DNA from 2 places in the Alteromonas sp. MmMcT2-5 genome. Region 2 is predicted to be linked to the other one. Evidence: predicted binding sites of a transcription regulator. Region 2 holds the regulator's gene; the other holds the start of a gene.

Region 1 (8,410 bases), on a different contig from region 2:
GCATCATTTCTAGCGACTCAATCCATCTTTAGACTAGTTTTTTCACATTTTATTGTTCAATTTGTTACAAATGAGTAAACTATATACAGCCTCCAACACCATAATAAACAATAGAAAGGTAGGTATATGAAAGTAGGCTTTATTCGATGCGCTGTTATTAGCGCTATTTTTGCAATTGCAGGTTACTTGTTATTTTCTTCTGCTAGTTTAAACGTCCATGTTCCACTGACCGTCTCAGCAGCTCTGCTGATCAGCGGTATCGTTACTCCTTGGCTAGCGTCTCTTATTCAAAGTCCATCTTCCTCAGATGCCAGAGCACATTCTAATGACGGATCAGTAGAAACTTTATATGTGGGTAATTTGCCTTATAGAGCAAACGAGAACGCTGTAAAGGAATACTTCAGTAGCTTTATTGAAGTACAGTCGGTTCGCTTAATGAAGGATCGTAAAACTGGAAAAAGAAAAGGATACGGTTTTATCGAGGTTGTAACAGACGACCTAAACAGTGTTATCGATAAAACCAACGACTCAATCTTCCAGGAACGAACGCTAAAAGTTCGCCCTGCAAAGGACAAAGTCGAACACGCGTAATTCTACGTACGGTTTAAAGGCTATAAAAAAAGCCCGGCTAGCTTTCGCTACCGGGCTTTTATATTAGTAAATAAATAGTTATTCACTTGTCTCAGCAGATTGAGGAAGTCCATTAAGTAACGTTTGATTGAAAGCATGAAACCTATTTATAGCAGATACAAGATCTGGCACTTGCACGTCTTTCATCTCATTAATCAACCCACCTATTAAGGTATTATAGTCTTCGTTACTTCCTAACGTACTTTCGGCATTAGCAAAAGTATCCATCATCTTTTCTAGATATTGCGCTATAGGGCTAACCACATTCCCAAACTTCGAATTATCGCTTTTGTCTTCATTGTAATGTTGGATGTTCTCATACGTCTTTAGCACTTCGGTCTGTGTTGTTCTATTTAACTGTAACGCGTAGCCAACTAACTCTTTATCGTCAAAGCCTAAACTTAACGCTTCTTCAAATGCTTTGTCGATGTCACCACTGTAAAAGGTGTCGGCGAGATCCTGAACTTGACCAACCAAATCAGCTATCGACTCTAACTCATCTTCATCAAGCTCGCCTTTCAATGAAAAGCTAATACCGCTTCGCTCATAGTATTGGTACGAAGTTTGTTGTTGGTATGACGCTGAAAAATTGTTATCGCCTTGCTCGTCACTACCGCCTGATTGCTCCTGAGATGCCTGTGCTTGGAAATTAAGTTGTTGAGACGCTTGGAACGAGCGAAGACTCTCAAAACTAAAACTCACTTCGTCGCCATCTTTAGTTCGAATCAGCAAGCTTCCGCTTTTCTCATCCGATGCAGCTACCGCGTTTAAGGACGAAAGCGTTACAGCGTTCGGCTGCTGTCGACCAAATATGTCAGTTTCCAGATCGTTTATTCCTGTATCGATGAGATCGCGGCTTTTTGTCATCCCTTGCTCAATCTCTTCATTCATAAAACCAGCGAGGTCTTTTTCAGCCATAGCGAATCCACGGCTTACGCCTTCTCTCGCTTGGCTAAATAAGTCATTAAGCTTTTCTTCGCTGGCACCACCGTTTGCCGCACCTCTAATGACGCCACCTACGAACTTAAGTACGTTTCTGGCAACTTTTTCAAAGTCGAACAAACTGTTCGACTTATCTTCAATGGTTTTCTCTTTGGCTTCTTGTGGCTTTTGGCCATCTATGACCAACGCTTGGTTAAGGCTGCTACTCACCACACGTAAGCCGATGCTAGTTTGGCTACTGGAAACAGATACTGATGCCGCTTGTTGTTTAGAAAACTCAGCCGCTTGCTGCAATCCGTCTTGTTGTAACTGCTTTTTCAACATTTCGTTCGGGTGAACTGATGCCTTTTGATCTGCTTTTTGATCGACCTTCTGGTCGCCCATAAAAGCCTTAATTTGACCCACGTTCATAATTTGATCCTCACTATCCTCAATCTTATTATCGGCAAAGAATCAGTATTGTTTAATTTTAATACAGCTTTTTTACTAGTTCGTTCCTAATAATAATGCAGAAGTAGATAGAGCTTGTTGCAGTTATTTTATAAGGGACTACAATTCGCGACCTCAATATTGAATGGAGAATTTTATGACCGCGACCGAACAACAACGCTATCAAGCTCAGTTGGACGAAAAAGTAGAACGTCTTACTGCGTTACTTTCTCCGTTCAATGCGCCTGACTTAACCGTATTTCCATCGCAACCAACGCACTACCGTATGCGCGCCGAATTTAGAGTATGGCATGAAGGCGATGATTTGTTTCACATCATGTTCAACCAGGAAACAAAAGAAAAGTACCGCGTAGATAGCTTTCCTCCTGCTTGTAAAGCAATAAACGATGCTATGGCGCTGTTGCTTGAAGAAGTAAGACCAAATGAAGTGCTAAGAAAGAAGCTTTTTCAAATCGATTATCTTTCTGCACTATCTGGCGAGCTTGTCATCAGCCTTTTATACCATCGTCAACTAGATGAGAAGTGGCAAGAGGCTGCAAAAGAATTAAAGGCGAAACTCGAGGCTCACTTTCCGAAAGTAAACATCATCGGCCGTGCGAGAAAACAAAAGCTTATTATCGACAACGATTTTGTTATTGAGCGCTTACCCGTTAATGGCAAAGAATTCATATTTAAGCATATCGAAAATAGCTTCACTCAGCCCAATGCCGAAGTGAACTGTAGCATGATTGAATGGGCACTAGATTGCGTAAAGCCGCTCTCTGGCGATTTACTGGAGATGTATTGCGGTGCAGGTAACTTCTCACTGCCGCTAGCGCTTCACTTCGATAATGTTGTGGGGACCGAAATAGCCAAGCCCTCTGTACAAGCTGCGCAGTTTAATATTGAACAAAATCAGCTTAATAATGTGAAGATCGTAAGACTCGCCGCTGAAGAATTCACTCAGGCTATGAAAGGTGAACGTACGTTTAGTCGCTTAGAAGGCATTGATCTAAGTACATATAATTTCACAACTGTATTGGTCGATCCACCAAGAGCTGGGTTGGATGAAGACTCGCTTAGAATGATTCAGGATTACGATAATATCGTGTATATCTCGTGTAACCCTGAAACGTTGGCGCAAAATCTTGAGCTTTTAAGTGAAACTCACGACGTTGCTCAATCGGCATTATTCGATCAATTCCCGTTTACTCATCACATTGAGGCTGGCGTTTTACTTACACGCAAAAGCTAGTTTTGGTAAAAATTGACAAGGCCTTTGGAGTCACAAAGGCCTATGAAGACATATTAGAATAAGGTGGCTTTGATTAGAGCAAACGATGTGGACTTAAAAGGCCAATCGCCACTAATTCAATTATACGCTTTTTTGCGTTGCACCTACTTGAACGAAGCGAAGCTGTGCTTTCACTCTCTCACCAATTTCGCGGCGAAGCTTATCATCAGCTTCTAGTGCTTCAGCACCTGCACTGAATACGAGCCTAACCATAGCATCAGCTTGAAGCTGCGCGCATGAGTATTCTACGCCCTGCTGTTCAATAATGTAGTCGGTCAACTCGTCGATGAAGTGTTGAATCTCTCTAAATACTGCCAACCGATAAGCCGACGACGTACCAGTATGCTCGCGTAATAATAAACGAAATACGTTTGTATTTGCCGCAATAAATTCCATGAAGGTTTCAACAGAAGTATGTATTACGCCACCTCCAGAGGCTATACGCCGCCTTGCCTGACGCATAAGCTGCCGCAATGCTAAACCGGCTTCATCCACCAGCGTTAAACCTAATTCGTCCATATCTTTGAAGTGTCGATAAAAAGACGTAGGTGCTATACCTGCCTCTCGGGCAACTTCACGCAAGCTGATTGCAGATAAGCTGCGGTTTTCATCGAGCAAAGAAAACGCAGCATGAATGATATTTTGGCGGGTTTTTAATTTCTGTTCTTGTCGACTCACATTCGCACCATAGGTTGATTAGCTCTAAACGGCTTGATGATTTTTAGCGCTTAGGGTTGAAGCCCTTACGTCATCTGTATAGCCATTAACGCAATCAAACTTCGTACATCAAAGACTAGCATGTGTAGTTTATCGCAACACACACCAGTGGGGAAAGAGAAACAGAATCATCTCTTTTATAAACAAGCATTAAGCGGAAAAAGCCACAATTAACGAGCGCTTCAGCGTAGCTTTACTATAATTAAACTTTACACATGTAAGCAGAACTAATCTGGGTTTTGCTTGCCTGAAGCCTCGTAAAACGATAAATTAGCGAACAGTTGTAAGCCAAGTTGTATAAAATGAAAAAACCTCCTCTTATCCTTACTAATGTGCTGGTATTTATTATATCTGGCGCAATTGCGTTTATTGGTGTGCCGCTATGGGTGGCGTATCAAGGCATCGATTGGGCAGAAATCGGTGCGGCTATATTCCTATTTTACTTTACCGGTATGTCTATAACTGCCGGCTACCACCGCTTATGGTCGCATAAAACTTACGACGCCAATGTGGTTGTTCGTGTGATCCTTGCGATTGGTGGCGCTATGGCGCTGCAAAATAGTATTTTGCACTGGTCGTCAGATCATCGCGTTCATCATCGTCATGTTGATGATAACGACAAAGACCCCTACTCTGCCAAGAAAGGGCTTTGGTTTGCGCATATCGGCTGGATGTTGCGTGAGTATCAGGCCAAACGTTACGATGACTACAGTAACTGTAAAGATCTTCAAAAAGATAAAGTGGTGATGTGGCAGCATAACTACTATTTGCCCATCGTGCTGGCGGCTAACTTTGGTATCACAGGTCTTCTGGGCTATTTAAATGGTGACGTATTAGGCATGATCTTGGTAGCCGGTGTACTTCGCCTGGTGCTAGTGCATCACGTAACCTTCTTTATCAATTCTCTTGCTCATTTTTGGGGTAGCCAGCCTTACACCGATAAGAACACAGCACGAGATAACGGTATTCTTGCGTTTTTTACCTTTGGTGAAGGTTATCACAATTACCATCACATCTTTGAGTACGACTATCGTAATGGCATTCGCTGGTATCAGTTTGATCCTACAAAATGGCTTATTAAGGGATTATCACTGGTAGGACTGACATCCAACCTTCGCAAAGTGCCAGAAGAGCGCATCGAGAAAGCGTTAGCAGCAATGCAGCTGCAAAGAGCAAGTGAAAAAGTATCGCTACTGCCTAATGCTGAAGAAATGATGCATACCATTCAAGAAGAATACGACTTGTTAATGCAGCGCATGAGTGAATACTACGCCACGAAAAAACGTGTTATGCGCGTTAAACAACGCACCCTAAAGCGCAGTATCGAAGGGCTTGAGCTTGCATACAAGTACAAAGAGCTGAAACACGCATTTGCTGTACAGAAAGAGAAATGGACACAGTTACATAGTTTGTCATTGCAAATGGCGTAAATTAACGCCCTCTTTTATACGTTTGAACGCTAAAAACCACATAAGTGTCTGCTTATGTGGTTTTTTTTTATTCTATAGTTGGATAAGGTCGTTATACTAAAACCAGAATCATTCATTTTGTATTACGGCTAACCTAGTGGTGACATCGCATTACAAAAGTAACAACATGGGAAAGTAAGATGGCAACGAAGCAAAAAACCAAAGCCCCGTCGTATCATTACGACGCTATCGTTATTGGCACAGGTCCTGGTGGAGAAGGCGTTGCAATGCAGCTTGCCAAAGCCGGAAAAAAAGTGGCGGTTGTTGAGCGCTACGAGGCAGTGGGAGGGGGTTGTACCCATTGGGGAACCATTCCATCGAAAGCGCTTCGTCACTCAGTAAGTCGTCTTATTGAATATAACTCTTCTCCCTTGTTTGCCGACAACCACTTAAGTAAGAGTCTTACGTTTTCTGACATCATGCGCCATGCTAGCGGTGTGGTAAAAAGCCAAACTCGACTTCGCTCTTCTTTCTACGACAGAAATCGTGTGACGCTATTTCACGGCGAAGCCAGTTTCGTAGATGCGCATACGTTAGAGATAACCCGTAAAGATGGCTCTAAAGATACTGTCACTGCAGGCCAAATTGCTATTGCCACAGGGTCGCGTCCTTATTGTCCTAAAGACATCGACTTTAATCACCCGCGTATTTATAACTCAGACACTATCCTATCTTTAGATCACGATCCCAAATCAATAATTATCTATGGCGCTGGGGTCATTGGCTCTGAATATGCCAGTATTTTCAGAGGACTAGGCGTAAAAGTTGACCTCGTTAACATGCGCGATCGCTTACTGTCATTTCTTGATGACGAGATATCAGACGCACTCAGTTATCACCTGTGGAACAATGGCGTACTCATCCGGCACAATGAGGCCTATTCTTCGGTTGAAGCTACCGATGACTCGGTTATTTTAAACTTAGAGTCGGGCAAGCGTATGCGCGCAGATTGTCTCTTGTTTGCTAACGGAAGAACGGGTAATACAGATACACTTAAACTCGAGAATATTGGTTTAAAAGCCGATGGCAGAGGCCAACTCAAGGTTAATGAAAATTATCAAACTGACGTAGACAATGTATTTGCAGTCGGCGATGTCATTGGCTATCCAAGTTTAGCATCTGCGGCTTATAACCAAGGTCGCTTTGCCGCTGAAGCTATGCTTGGCATAAAAACACATTCGGCATTGGTAGAAGATATTCCGTCAGGCATATACACCATCCCGGAAATAAGTTCTGTTGGTAAAACAGAGCAAGAGCTTACTGCAGCAAAAGTGCCTTATGAAGTGGGAAGAGCTCAGTTCAAACATTTGGCCAGAGCCCAAATCGCGTCAACGCAGACAGGAAGTCTGAAAATCTTGTTTCATCGCGAAACTAAAGAAATCTTGGGCATTCATTGTTTCGGTGAACGTGCCTCCGAGATTGTTCACATCGGCCAAGCGATCATGCAGCAAAAGGGCGAAGGCAATACCATAGATTACTTCGTTAACACTACGTTTAACTATCCAACCATGGCAGAAGCTTATCGAGTTGCTGCTATTAATGGACTTAATAGAATTTTCTAACGGACACAAAAAAGCCGGCGAGATTGTCGCCGGCTTAATATGCGTTAACTAAGAAATTAGTTACGGTTCGCAGCAAGCGCGTTAAGCGAATCTTTATGTGCTACGATGTCGATGTGCATATTTTCTTGATCGAACGTCATTGTTGCAATGGCGTAGTCACCCTGACTATCGCTTGCAATGTCGATCAACTTTGCTTGTGCATCACGGAAACGAATGTTATTGCCGATTTTGTCAGACATACATTGGTTATTCATTTCGAATGTTTTCGCATCCATGCAATCGAAAAGCTGGTTATCACCAGATTCCGCATGCGCAATACCAAAGGCCGCTGATAGAGCTAGGGTTAGTACTACTTTACGCATGTTTCTTCTCCTGTGTTACAGTCTACTACTGTCACTATTAAACATACTGTATATACATAAGATAGTCAAACTGAGATCATAGTTTTGTGACAAAAGTATGACAAAGAGAAATATTTGGAGAAAAATGTGAAAGGCCACGATGCACTGGTGGTTAAAGCGAGAAATTGTAGACTGTGTGCCCCTCACCTACCGCATCAACCCAACCCCATATTTAGCACTGCACCATCAACTAAAGTGCTTATTATTGGGCAAGCACCGGGGTTGAAAGCTCATGAACGCAACATTGCGTTTGATGATCCCAGCGGAGATCGGTTACGCGATTGGTTGTCTGTCTCGAGGGAGACCTTTTATAACCCTAGCTTAATTTCGGTGCTACCAATGGGCTTCTGCTTTCCAGGTTATAAAAATGGAGCCGATGCCCCGCCAAGAAAAGAATGTGCTCCCGCTTGGCATAATGACTTTCTTCTTTATTTAAAACCTGAAGTAACGCTTTACGTGGGACGTTACTCGCAACAGTATTATTTACCGCAACACAAAACGTTAACTGAAGCTGTACGCAGTCCGACTGAAACACATTTCGTACTGCCCCACCCGTCAGGAAGAAACAACAGGTGGCTCGCTAAAAACTCTTGGTTTGAATTAGATATCCTTCCCAAGTTGCGAGACACTGTCAAATCTGTATTAAAAGTTTAGTCGTGCTCTTCAAGAAACGCTAAAAGCGCATCGAACGGCATAGGCTTCGCGTACAAGTAGCCCTGTGCTTCGTCACATCCAAGCTTTATCATGTAACTCGCCTGCTCTCTTTTTTCTACGCCTTCGGCAATAGTCAATAAGCCTAGCTTGTTCCCCAAAGTCACAATTGTCTCAGCAAGCACTGCGCTTGCACCCGGTTTAATGTCTTTGACAAAAGAACGATCGACCTTCAATCGATCTAACGGAAGCTGCTGTAGATAACTCATGGAGGAAAAGCCTGTTCCAAAGTCATCAATGGCTATTTTCACCCCA
Region 2 (8,410 bases):
ACGCAGACACACCACGTGTTTTGGGGTACGCTGCGGAAATGGGAAGCTGTACTAAACTTGCATCCCTGAAGTGCGTGTCGACGGGAATAACTCCTTCCCACACGCGCTCACCATAGTCATTCATTAAGCGCTTTCGCGATGCAAGCGCCGCGTTAGTGCGCTTATCAAACATAGTTGGAATAATCACAGTATCAAAGGATTTGTCCAACGAACGTCCCATGATTTCCATGGTACGAATCATTCTGTCTAGCCCTTTAAGCGCCAGATATTCCGTTTGGGTAGGCACGATAACCTTGTCACACGCTGCAAGAGCGTTAACCATCAGCACCCCAAGCACTGGAGGGCAATCGATGATAGCAACATCAAATTCTCCTGCGATTTTTGCCAACGCTTTTTTTAGGACTAAGCCCATACCTTGTTCGCTACCCATCGTTCTATCTAAGGTCGCGAGCGCCATTGTTGCAGGAAGCACATATAAGTTGTCTAACTTTGTCGGGCACAGACAATCCATAACATTATCGGCCGTAATGTCATTAGACTTAATAAAAATATCGTAAACTGAATGACTTGACGCTTCTGCATCGATACCGAAGTAATAACTCAGCGATGCATGTGGATCAGTATCAATCATGAGCACTCGCTTGCCTTGCTGTGCAAGCAAGCCGCCAAGGCTCACCGTAGTGGTAGTCTTTCCTACACCACCTTTCTGATTCGCTACTGTCCACACTTTCATATTTGCTGTTCCATTACTGTTCAAACTGCTATCGCATTTCGGTTTGAACGCAACTGCTCATATCATCAATGTTTATATTTTTACTGGATATATTGGCAACGGCTACGGCTTGAGGCATACCGTACACAACACAGGAATCTTGGTCTTGAGCCCAAATCGTTGCGCCTTTTTCCTTGAGCATTCGGCATCCTTCTCTGCCGTCAGCTCCCATACCCGTTAATATAATTCCTAATACATCCCCACCATAAGCTTTAGCCAGAGAACTGAAAGTGAGATCAACACTGGGCTTATAATTCACCTTGTCACTCGCACTTGCATCAACAATGGCAATGCGTTTATTCGCACCTATGGTTTCTAGCAACATTTGCTTCCCACCGGGAGCAAGATACGCATGACCTGGCTTTAGAATGTCGCCGTGCTCGGCTTCTTTTACTCTAATCTTACAGTTTGTGTCTAAACGCTGTGCAAATGCCGTAGTAAATGTTCCAGGCATGTGTTGTACAAGCAAAATGGGGTATGGAAACTCTGCAGGTAAAGGAGACAGCACTTTTTGAAGCGCCACAGGCCCGCCTGTAGAAGCCCCAATTGCCAAACACTTGTAGTGCTTTCCCGTCGCTCTTACAGACGAAACGGTTGGTTGTTTGGCTGCGTCTTTATGCCCTGATAGCAACCCTGATGTTTTAAAAAACGCCTGCTTTGGCGCATTATCAGGAAGCTTTCTTGCCTCTGTAGAGCGAAACGACGGACGCTTAAGACCAATACCACGACGCGCTATTAAGCGTACTTTTGTACACAACAAGCGCGATGCGTCTTTTCTGTCCTGCGCGATATCTTCAAATTTCTTCGGTAAGAAATCGAGCGCGCCCGCTTCTAACGCATCTAATGTCGCTTGCGCACCATGATGCGTAAGCGAAGAAAACATTAGAATAGGTGTAGGCCGCTTGTCCATTATGGCCTTTACAGCTGAAATGCCGTCCATGACAGGCATTTCAACATCCATCGTTATCACATCCGGCTTAAGCGCTTCTGCTTTTTCGAGTGCATCGCGCCCATTTCTCGCTTCCCCAACAACTTCAAGTTCCCTATCGCCATCGAGTATTTCTTTTACTCGACGACGATAAAAAGTCGAGTCGTCCACGACAAGGACTTTAAAGACCATGGATTATTATTCCTGTTAATTCATCGCCTTACTTGATGGGTTTACGCGCATACCGTTTAAGCAGGCTCGGAATATCTAAAATTAGTGCAATTCCACCGTCTGATGTAATCGTGGCTCCCGCCATACCAGGCGTGCCTTGCAATAATGCATCAAGAGGTTTAATAACCACTTCTTCTTGGCCTATTAGCGCGTCTACTACGAATCCTACTTGTTGTGTACCAATTTGCACTACAACAACGTGTCCCTTTTCTCTATCGATGTTTTTGGGACCTCGAATCAACCATTCACCAAGGAAGAACAACGGAATTGCTTTTGAACGAACTATCATTGTTAGCTGGCCATCGACCGTGTTGGTCTTTTTGATGTCCATATTTATTATTTCGTTCACCGCACCTAATGGTAACGCAAAGGTTTGTTTTCCTACAACAATCATTAGCGTCGGAAGAATGGCTAGCGTTAGCGGAACTTTGATATCCAGTCGCGTGCCTTTTCCTAGCTGTGAATCTATGTTCACGGTGCCGTTAAGTTGGTTAATTTTAGTCTTAACCACGTCCATGCCCACACCGCGACCAGAAATATCACTAATTTCTGTTTTGGTTGAGAACCCTGGCGCGAATATCAAGTTAAACGCTTCAACATCCGACATCCGTGCAGCTGCGTCTGCGTCTAGTACACCGCGACTAATAGCAATTTCTTTAAGCTTTTCAGGATCCATTCCTTTACCATCATCTTCGATGGTTAGAAGAATATGATCGCCTTCTTGAGATGCCGATAGCTGAACCGTACCCATGCGCGGTTTACCCGCTGCAGCACGATCATCAGGCATTTCAATACCATGGTCGACGGAGTTTCTCACCAAATGCACAAGTGGATCGGCCAGTGCTTCAACCAGGTTTTTGTCTAAATCAGTTTCCTCACCTACAAGCTCAAGGGTTATTTCTTTTTTCAAGCTTCTAGCGAGGTCTCGAACAACGCGAGGGAAACGACCAAACACCTTCTTGATAGGTTGCATGCGGGTTTTCATTACCGCACCTTGCAAGTCGCCCGTTACCACATCTAAGTTGGCAATGGCTTTGGACATGCTTTCGTCGTTACTGTTGATACCCAAGCTTATTAGCCTGTTTCTCACTAGTACGAGTTCACCCACCATGTTCATAATTTGGTCAAGGCGCTTGGTATCTACACGTACTGTAGTCTCAGCAGGAGGCGCAGCTGGTGCCGCCTTCTTCTCATCTTTTTTAGGCGCTGCTTTTGGTGCAGCAGGTGTGCTTGCTTTAGCTGGCGCTGCGGCGCTAGGAGCAGGCGTCGCTTTTGGCGCAGCTGGCGCTGCTTGTTTCGCTTTTTGAACCGCTTCTGTTGCTGCCTTATCTACAGGAGGCTCTGGCGCCTTTGAAACGGCTCCCTGCTTGGTAGGCCCTTGCCCTGAGCCATGCAGTTGGTCAAGCAGTGCTTCAAATTCGTCATCGGTGATTTCTTCATCACCAGCTTCACTCGGCGTAACTGGTGCTGGAGCTGGAGCTGGTGCATTTGCCTTTGGCGCAGCTTCTTCACCACCAAACTTGCCTTTGCCATGTAAATCATCGAGCAGCGCTTCAAATTCTTCGTCGGTGATATCGTCGTTATCACTAGCGGCAGCAGGTGCAGCAGCCTTTGCAGGTTCGCTTTTAGCCGCTGAGGACTGTCCTGGTGCCCCAGAGCCATGAAGCTCATCAAGCAGCGCTTCAAACTCATCTTCAGTGATTTCGTCAATACCGCCGCTATCACCAGAACTTGGTGCCTGTGCAGTAGGCTCTTCAACAACTAATTCTGGCTCTTCAATCGCGGGCTCAGGTTCTGACACCGGCGCGCTTTGTTCACCAAAAATATTCTCATCTGGAGATTCCGGGCGACTTAGTTTGTGTAACAAGTCTACTAGGTGTGCATCTGCTGGCTCTAATGGATCCCGAGCTTTCACTCGTTCAAACATTTCAACCACCACATCTGTGGCTTGCAGAATAATATCCATCAGTTCAGGGGTTAGTGTTCGTTGACCGTTACGCATTACGTCAAAGACGTTTTCCGCACCGTGACAAATTTCTACTAACTCGGTAAGAGACAGGAACCCTGCTCCCCCTTTAACTGTGTGATAACCACGGAAAATTGCATTTAGCAAATCCGCATCTTCAGGATTGTTCTCAAGATCAACGAGCTGTTCTTGTAATTGTTCAAGTATCTCTCCAGCCTCAACTAGAAAGTCCTGTAATATATCCTCGTCAACATCAAACGACATGCGCCCGCTCCCCTAAAAACCTAAGCTAGACAGAAGATCATCTACATCATCTTGGCCTGACACGACGTCGTCGCGCTTATCGGCATCAATGATAGGGCCTTCTGCCTCTACACCATCAACCTTATCGGCCTTAACGCTAGATGGTTTAGTTTGTTCTGCACCGTCGCGTTCACCAAACATGGTAAGCATGTTAACTAAGCTGTCTTCCACTTCTTTAACCAAGTCGATAACGCGGCGAATAACCTGACCAGTTAAGTCTTGATAACCTTGAGCCATCAATACTTCTGTAAGTAACTGTGTAAGTTTAGCTGACTGTGCCGAACCTTCTTCCAACAATTCGTCTAAGTCTGCGCATAAAGCCTTGAATTCACCCAACTCTATTTGGCGATTCATCAGCTTCTTCCACTCAGGCATAACCTTTTCGATGCGCGCCGACAGCATTTCAGCTATAGGCATGCTCGCTTCAACGGCATCCATAGTAGTATTAGCAGCTTTTTCAGTTTCTTCAATTACGTAGGTTAGGCGGGATTGTGCATCGGGAATATCATCGGTCGCGAGATTTTTAATGCGGTCGTCTATTTGGAAATTATTCAGCGCGTCATGGAGCTGACGCGTCAGTTTCCCTACTTCAGCAAATAACTCAACGTTTTCTTTCATTGAGGCCGCTTCTAATAGGGCATTGGCTGAAGCGTTGTCACCCTCTTCAAGGTAGGTGACAAGCTGTTTTGCTTCTTCCAACGAAATTGGAACGTTTACATTCGTTGACATCCAGTAAACCTCATTTCTCTGGTGAGCGTCTGGATCAACCTAAACGTTCGAATATTTTATCTAATTTTTCTTTAAGTGTTGCTGCAGTGAACGGCTTAACAACGTAGCCATTAACACCTGCTTGCGCGGCGGCAACAATTTGCTCTTTCTTCGCTTCAGCAGTAACCATAAGTACTGGTAGGTGCTTGAGCTTGTCATCGGCTCTAATCGCGCGAAGCAAGTCAATACCCTGCATTCCAGGCATGTTCCAATCGGTAACTACGAAATCGAAATCACCTTGCTGCAACATAGGCAATGCAGTACTTCCGTCATCCGCTTCCTGGATGTTGGAAAAACCCAAATCTTTAAGTAGGTTTTTGATGATACGTCTCATGGTAGAAAAATCATCGACCACGAGAATTTTCATGCTTTTGTCCAAAATAGCCTCCAGTGAGGGGTTAATTTTTATTAATTTCTATTCTTCGTCAGCTTGCCACGACTTCATTCGTGATTTGAGTTTTAACATGGCCTGACTGTGAATTTGACTGACTCTCGATTCACTTACATCAAGAACCTCACCAATTTCTCTTAGGTTCAGCTCTTCATCATAATACAGCGAAAGTACAATCGCTTCTCTTTCAGGTAATGTCGTAATTGCATGGGCAAGCGCTTTTTGGAAAGCGCCTTGCATCAAATCTTCCAGTGGTGCGTCGCTACCTCGATTTTGCTCTGTCGAAATAACATCTTCTGACACACCTAAATCTTCAATACCTACCAGCTTTCCGGCATTTACTTCATTAAGCATTTGGTGATAGTCCTGCAAGCTTACATTAAGCTTATCAGCAATATCAGAATCTCTAGCATCGCGGCCTGTTTCGCTTTCTACTTGCGAAATTGCTTCAGTGATCGCTCGGCCATTTCGGTGAACTGAACGCGGTGTCCAATCCCCTTTGCGAATTTCGTCTAGCATAGCACCGCGAATGCGTATACCGGCAAACGTTTCAAAGCTGGCTCCTTTTGAACCGTCAAAGTTTCGCGCGGCTTCTAATAATCCAATCATGCCTGATTGAATTAAATCGTCTACAAGAACACTAGCCGGCAATCGCGCTATCAAGTGATGCGCTATACGCTTAACCAATGGCGCATGTCTTTCGACTAACTGCGCTTTATCGGTTTGTTGTTGATAAGCGGCTGCCTTGCTGTTCAACGCTGACTTCCTACGGCTTTTTCTGCAACTAATTGTTCAATGAAAAACTCTAAATGGCCACCTGGCTGCGCTGGAATAGGCCATGTTAAGGCTTTACTCGCCAACTGTGTTATTGCAACGGCTGCCGGTGAACCTGGGTAAGCATCGACAATGGCTGTTTGTTTACGCACTGCTTTACGAATGTTCTCGTCAAACGGTACTGTCGCCACTAATTCTAGTGCAACATCTAAAAAACGCCCTGTCACTTTGCTTAATTTACTAAATAGCTCTTGGCCTTCTCGCACGTCGCGCACCATATTAGCCACAACTTTGAAGCGGAAAACACCGTGCTCTCTATTCAGAATTTTTATCAATGCATAAGCATCTGTCAATGAAGTAGGCTCGTCACACACAACGACCATGATGTCTTGTGAGGCTTTTGAAAAGCTCAACACCATGTCTGAAATACCTGCCGCTGTATCAACGATTAGCACGTCAATTTGCGAGCGAAGCTCACTAAAGGCACGAATTAGGCCAGCGTGTTGCGTTGGCGACAATTCTGCCATCGACTGCGTGCCTGATGTGGCAGGGGCAATCTTTATTCCGTGCGGACCGGTCACTAGTACTTCATCAAGTGTACATTCGCCGGAAAGCACGTGGGATAAGTTTTTCTCAACACGCAAACCTAACATAACGTCTACGTTAGCAAGACCGAGGTCCGCATCGAGAACCATTACACGTTTACCTTGCTTCGCCATGGCGATAGCGGTGTTCAATGTAATGTTTGTTTTACCTACGCCACCTTTGCCACCGGTGACGGCGATTACTTTGATTAACCGTGATTGCTTCATTTTTCTTAAGCTACTCGCTTGGTCGTCAATCATACTGCTTATGCTGTTTTAATTGCGTTGTTACCACTAGTATGATTCAAACCGTACTTTTTATAAAGCTTTGCAGCAGCGGAAACCAAAGATTTCGCTTCTGCAATCTTAATGTCTTCAGGTACTTTTTGACCATCGGTGACATAACTAACCGGTAATTGGTATTCAACCGCTGCACTAAGCACCTCTCCTAAAGAGTAGCACTCATCTAACTTTGTGAAAATACAGCCACTTAGTTCAATATCATCATACGCTTGAATGATTCTCTGCAAAGCAGGATATTGCGTATTTGCTTGCGCTACCAAATATTTTTTAACATTTGGCATTTGTCCGTTATCAAACTGCTTAATTTGTTTAATTAATCGACTGTCTCTTTGACTAAATCCAGCCGTATCAATCAATACTAGTCGCTTATGACGAAGTTGGAATAATAAATCCGCAAGTTCTTCACTAGTCTGCGCTTTTCTCACCGTGCAGCCAATAATCTTTCCGTATGTCGCTAGCTGCTCATAGGCGGCAATTCTATACGTATCGATGGTAATCATCGCAACCGACTCTGCACCGTATTTTTGCGCATAGCGGGCAGCAAGTTTCGCAACGGTAGTTGTTTTACCGGTACCTGTTGGTCCTACTAATGCAACAGCACCTTGTGCGCTAAGTATATCGTTTCCTGTCACATTTATGCGATTAGCCAATAGGTTAAGAAGATATACCCATGCATCTCGTTCGTTGTAATGTGACGGCGTATAGCTAATAAGCTGTTTCGCTAACGCGTTGCTTAACCCCATATCGGTTAAACGGGTGATTAGATATTGATGAACAGGTTTTTGACGTTTGTTTTTAGCTTCCATCAAGTCGGCCACTTGATATTGCAATACATCGCGAAGAGACGCTAACTCTTCCTTGATTTGCGCAAGCTCCGCTGACTGCGTCACAGAGGTATCATCCATACTTGACGCTTGATGCTCTGGGAAAGCGTTCTGACGAACTGGTTCATGAGAAGACTGCTGGGCTTCTACGTCGTCAATAAAGGCTTCTGAGAAGTCTAAGTGCGAAGCAATTTCATTGGCGTGCTTAGCATTCGCTGTCATTGGTTGGTTAGGTTGCGCGGGACTCGCCACGCCATTATTTCCACCGTGCTGCTTTTCTAGCAGTGCTTTAAGGCTATCAGGACCGTCGTCACCAATGATTTCGCTCAAGCTAGGCACTGCCTTTTGGCCAGGTGTTTTTGCAGCTGCTTGTGGAGACGCTTTCGGCGTAAACAACTTCGCTTCAGGTTCTTTGTCGTAGGCTGCGACAAGCTCAATACCGTCAGCGACTTTGCGATTTGACATGATCACAGCGTCACTGCCCAATTCAGCTTTAACTTGGCTTAATGCCTCACGCATATCTTTGCCGAAGAAACGTCTAATTTTCATTGCAACCTCTCCAATCA

Evidence for each region. The regulator FliA, encoded in region 2, starts transcription of late flagellar genes. The targets are predictions, from matches to a motif close to CTAAAGNTNNNNNNNNNNNNGCCGATA.
Region 1: a site for FliA is predicted at 2,013-2,039, ahead of MHN09_RS17690 (DUF5610 domain-containing protein). Genes of this name have one in related genera too.

What each region holds. Positions count from the first base shown of each region.
Region 1 covers NZ_JAKRFB010000055.1:352-8,761, forward strand. The annotation lists gene MHN09_RS17685 (RNA-binding protein) at 127-591, shown strand; gene MHN09_RS17690 (DUF5610 domain-containing protein) at 670-1,983, opposite strand; gene trmA (tRNA (uridine(54)-C5)-methyltransferase TrmA) at 2,159-3,256, shown strand; gene fabR (HTH-type transcriptional repressor FabR) at 3,377-3,973, opposite strand; gene MHN09_RS17705 (fatty acid desaturase) at 4,315-5,442, shown strand; gene sthA (Si-specific NAD(P)(+) transhydrogenase) at 5,622-7,043, shown strand; gene MHN09_RS17715 (hypothetical protein) at 7,100-7,405, opposite strand; gene MHN09_RS17720 (uracil-DNA glycosylase family protein) at 7,520-8,098, shown strand; gene MHN09_RS17725 (EAL domain-containing protein) at 8,095-8,410, opposite strand, start outside.
Region 2 covers NZ_JAKRFB010000001.1:184,041-192,450, reverse strand. The annotation lists gene MHN09_RS00885 (ParA family protein) at 1-733, opposite strand, end outside; gene MHN09_RS00880 (chemotaxis response regulator protein-glutamate methylesterase) at 762-1,892, opposite strand; gene MHN09_RS00875 (chemotaxis protein CheA) at 1,921-4,161, opposite strand; gene MHN09_RS00870 (protein phosphatase CheZ) at 4,174-4,929, opposite strand; gene cheY (chemotaxis response regulator CheY) at 4,964-5,347, opposite strand; gene MHN09_RS00860 (RNA polymerase sigma factor FliA) at 5,384-6,115, opposite strand; gene MHN09_RS00855 (MinD/ParA family protein) at 6,112-6,978, opposite strand; gene flhF (flagellar biosynthesis protein FlhF) at 6,984-8,393, opposite strand.